One region of the Pseudarthrobacter sp. SORGH_AS 212 genome, then DNA from elsewhere that is predicted to be linked to it. Evidence: riboswitches for the same ligand, from Rfam matches in the RefSeq annotation. Region 1 holds a riboswitch; the other holds the start of a gene.

Region 1 (2,194 bases):
GCATTCATGTCCGGGGCAAAACGGATCAGCACCTGCCCGGTGAAACCCGATGTCAGCCGCCGCACTTCCGCGGCAAAGGACGCTGCGGCAGCGTCATCAATCTGGTCGAGCGGCACAGTGGGCTTCACAGTGAACATCGCATGCGAACCCTGGAGTGACGCCTGCTCCAGGAAGCCCCGGAGGTTGTTCTGCTCCGAGGGGCGGTACGGCAGGGCGAGGTCGTGGCCGTAGGCGGCGGGAGATGCTCCAAGCCGTTCGGCGAAACCGGCAGCGGAATCTTCACCCCACTCCAGCACCGCGCCCAGCAGGGGTTTTCCCTCGTCCGGGTTAAGGTCGGCGGCGCTGGCGGCGCCTGCGGGCAGCACCACGGCACACGCTGCCAGAAGCACAACGGCAAGGAATGTCCACACCCTCGACGCGCCCGCGCGGAACGATTGGACCGAAGGTTTGGTGCGTCGTCGCGCGGATGTACGCATGCTCATGGAACCCCCCGGTGCCGAAGACCTGATGGGGCAGCGGCCCCACCTGTACTTTATCGGTCGAAGCCCGCCGGGAATGCATGCAGGAAGCAGCGTAAAACCCGCCCACCTGCGGCAATGCCGCCGTCGGGCGCTGCCCGGAAAGCGCCCGGCACGCCTGTGACCCTGTGTTTCCGGTTCAGTTACGGAAGATGACGACGGCGGCGGTGCGGCTCCCGGCGGCAGGTGTTACGTTTTTGGGGAGTAATGAGTACCGGCGCCAAGCCCTGACTGGCCGGTCGGCAACCCTCCTTCCACGGCGGGGTGCCTCAGGTGACTACTCGGCATATCGACCGATTCGAGCTGCAAGCGTGAGAGAAGGAGATCCGTCATGTCTGACGCACCTGTCCCTGAAGAGAAATTGTCCTACCGCCTGATCAGCGGCCCGGACGACCGCGCCTTTTGCGAGCGGATCTCGGCTGCCCTGGCGGAAGGGTACGTGCTGCACGGCAGCCCGGCAGTGACCTTCAACGGCAGCAGCGTCATCGTGGCCCAGGCCGTGGTGCTCCCGGCAGCCATCGCCTCCGCGGACGCCGCCGTCGCCACCGCTGTGGACCACCTGGAATCCGCCACTGAAGAACCCGAATTCGACGGCGAGGGCCACGCATGAGCTACGCAGGAGACCTGACACCCCAGGAGGCCTGGGCCAAACTGGAGCAGGGCGCCATCCTGGTGGATGTCCGCACTGAGGGCGAATGGGCGCACATTGGCATCCCGGACACCAAGGCCACGGACAACGATCCCCTGTTCATCCAGTGGACGTTTCCGGGCGGCATTCCCAACCCGGAATTCATAACCGACCTTGAGCAGCAGGGCCCGGAGAACCGCGGCACCGAGCTGCTGTTCCTGTGCCGCTCCGGGCAGCGCTCCATTGCGGCGGCTACGGCGGCAACCCGGGCGGGCTTCATCTCCTACAACGTCCTGGAAGGCTTCGAAGGCGAACCGGACCGTTACGGCGAACGCACCGTCAACGGCTGGAAGAACCGCGGCCTGCCCACCAACCTCGGAAAGAACTAAGTGACCTTCAACGAAGATGCCGCCGGCTGGAGCCCTGACACCCAGGCCGTCCGCGGGGGGCTGGACCGCACCAACTTCCAGGAAACGTCCGAGGCGATTTTCCTCAACTCCGGGTTCGTGTACGAGTCCGCCGCCGCTGCCGAACGCGCCTTCACCGGCGAAGACGAACGCTTCGTCTACTCCCGCTACGGCAACCCCTCGGTGGCCACGTTCCAGGAACGCCTCCGCCTGCTGGAGGGCACCGAGGCATGCTTTGCGACGGCGTCCGGCATGTCCGCCGTCTTCACGGCCCTCGGCGCGCTGCTGGCTGCCGGGGACCGGGTGGTGGCTGCCCGCTCGCTGTTCGGCTCCTGCTTCGTGATCCTCAACGAAATCCTGCCGCGGTGGGGCGTGGAGACCGTCTTCGTCGACGGCCCTGACCTGGACCAGTGGCGGTCCGCCCTGTCCGAGCCCACCACCGCTGTCTTCTTCGAGTCTCCTTCCAATCCCATGCAGGAAATCGTGGACATCGCGGCGGTCAGCGAACTTGCGCACGCGGCGGGTGCCACGGTGGTGGTGGACAACGTCTTCGCCACTCCGCTGCTGCAGCGCTGCGGCCAGCTGGGGGCGGACGTGATTGTGTACTCCGGCACCAAACACATCGATGGCCAGGGCCGGGT
Region 2 (2,194 bases), 1.9 Mb from region 1:
GGCCACCCATTCGACAGCCACGTCCTCCAGCGGCTTCTCCACCGGCTCGCCCAGCCATTCGGTGACCCGCGAAGCGGAACCGGCGATGGTCAGGCAGCTCATCTTGAGGCTGCTGTCATAGGCGTTGGAAGGGTGCAGTGAGGGGTCGCCCTCCCACTTGAGCATGTACGGAACCTGGGGATCGGCGATGAGCCCGAGGATGCCGATCTGCTTCCACACCAGTTCCCGGCCGTCCGGGAACTTGCGGTTGCCGTTGACGGCCGAGCGCCCGAGGCGCTCTTCGAACGGGGCGAGGTCGTCCACTTCGACGCACCAGCCCATCCAGCCGCCGCCCGCTGCTGAACGGGCCCGTACGGCCTGTCCGAAGGGGGCCTTGTCCGACGCGGGGTGGTCCAGGACCTCCACCACTTCGAGGTACTTGTGGCCCGCGAGCGGGATGATCATATTCCGGGTCCCGAACCGGGGATGTACCCCGCCTTTCACTGCCTCAACGCCGAGGGCAGATGCAATTCGTTCGGTCGTGGCCGCGAGGCCATCGTGTTCACAGGCGTAAGAGACGTGATCCATGCGCATGCCAACATCTTGGCACTTTGTGATCGGGCTCTCAGCTTAGGCTTGCCTTACTCGAAATTTTCATTTTCTTGGGTGTCAGTTTTCCGTCCTGCAGGCGGTCGCGGAGACCATGTTCGTCACAATCCTGTCCGCCGCCGCCAAGGTGTTCCTACACTGGGCGCAGGTCATGAGTGCCAGCGCCAAGCCCCGGCTCGCTGGCCGGCAACCCTCCATCCGCGGTGGGGTGCCCCGGGTGAGGACCTGGTTGTCCGGCAACGGCCGGGCGGCAAGCGCGGCCCGTGGTGCTCACAGCATGCCGGGCCCACGTCAAAGGAGCCTTGAATGTCCAACGGATGGTCCTTCGAAACCCGCCAGATCCATGCCGGCCAGGAGCCCGACGGCGCCACCGGCGCCCGGGCACTGCCTATCTACCAGACCACCTCGTTTGTGTTCCCCAGCGCCGAAAGCGCGGCCAACCGGTTCGCCCTGGCGGAACTGGCCCCCATCTACACCCGCATCGGCAACCCCACCCAGGAGGCCGTGGAGCAGCGGATCGCCAGCCTCGAAGGGGGACTCGGCGCCCTGCTGCTCAGCTCCGGCCAGGCCGCGGAGACCTTCGCCATCCTGAACGTCGCCGAGGCGGGCGACCACATCGTGGCCAGCCCCAGCCTGTACGGCGGAACCTACAACCTGTTCGCCCACACGCTGAAGAAGTTCGGTATCACCGTGACGTTCGTGGCGGACCCGGACAACCTGGACCAGTGGCGGGACGCCGTGCAGCCCAACACCAAGCTGTTCTTCGGCGAGGTGGTCTCCAACCCGCGCCAGGACGTCCTGGACATCGAAGGCATCTCCGCGGTGGCACACCAGGCCGGCGTGCCCCTCATTGTGGACAACACCCTCTCCACGCCCTACCTGATCCGTCCCCTGGAATGGGGGGCCGACATCGTGGTCCACTCGGCCACGAAGTACCTCGGCGGGCACGGAGCGGCAATCGCCGGCGTCATCGTCGACTCGGGCAAGTTCGACTTCAGCAAGGACCCGGAACGGTTCCCGGGCTTCAACACCCCGGATCCCACCTACAACGGCCTGGTCTACGGCCGGGACCTCGGGGAGAACGGGCTCCTCGGTGCAAACCTGTCCTACATCCTCAAGGCGCGCGTCCAGCTCCTGCGGGACCTCGGCTCGGCGGTCTCGCCGTTCAACGCCTTCCTGATCGCCCAGGGCCTGGAAACGCTGAGCCTGCGCGTGGAACGCCACGTGGCCAATGCCACCGAAGTCGCCCGCTGGCTGGAAGGGCGGGACGACGTCGAATCCGTCGCCTATGCAGGCCTGCCGTCCAGCCCGTGGTACGGGCGCGGCCGCAAGTACGGGCCGAAGGGGACGGGCGCCGTCGTCGCCTTCAACCTTGCCGGGGGAGCCGAAGCGGGGCAGCGGTTCGTCGACGCCCTGGAACTGCACTCCCACGTCGCCAACATCGGCGATGTCCGTTCCCTGGTGATCCACCCGGCCTCCACCACCCACAGCCAGCTGACCCCGGAACAGCAGGCAATAGCGGGCGTGACGCCCGGCCTGGTGCGGCTGTCCGTGGGCATCGAACACATCGATGACATCCTGGCAGACCTTGAAGCGGGCTTCCGGG

Evidence for each region. A riboswitch is a leader RNA that binds a small molecule or an ion and turns the genes downstream of it on or off. The one in region 1 is predicted to bind S-adenosylmethionine.
Region 2: it holds a riboswitch for S-adenosylmethionine, as region 1 does, so the genes downstream of both, QE394_RS02325 (bifunctional o-acetylhomoserine/o-acetylserine sulfhydrylase) here and QE394_RS10885 (DUF1737 domain-containing protein) in region 1, are expected to answer to the same signal.

The regions. Positions count from the first base shown of each region.
Region 1 is NZ_JAUTAA010000001.1:2,382,408-2,384,601, reverse strand. Features, by position in the region: gene opgC (OpgC domain-containing protein) at 1-482, opposite strand, end outside; SAM riboswitch class IV at 722-836, shown strand; gene QE394_RS10885 (DUF1737 domain-containing protein) at 850-1,128, shown strand; gene QE394_RS10880 (rhodanese-like domain-containing protein) at 1,125-1,535, shown strand; gene QE394_RS10875 (O-succinylhomoserine sulfhydrylase) at 1,536-2,194, shown strand, end outside.
Region 2 is NZ_JAUTAA010000001.1:509,968-512,161, reverse strand. Features, by position in the region: gene QE394_RS02330 (VOC family protein) at 1-567, opposite strand, end outside; SAM riboswitch class IV at 736-851, shown strand; gene QE394_RS02325 (bifunctional o-acetylhomoserine/o-acetylserine sulfhydrylase) at 895-2,194, shown strand, end outside.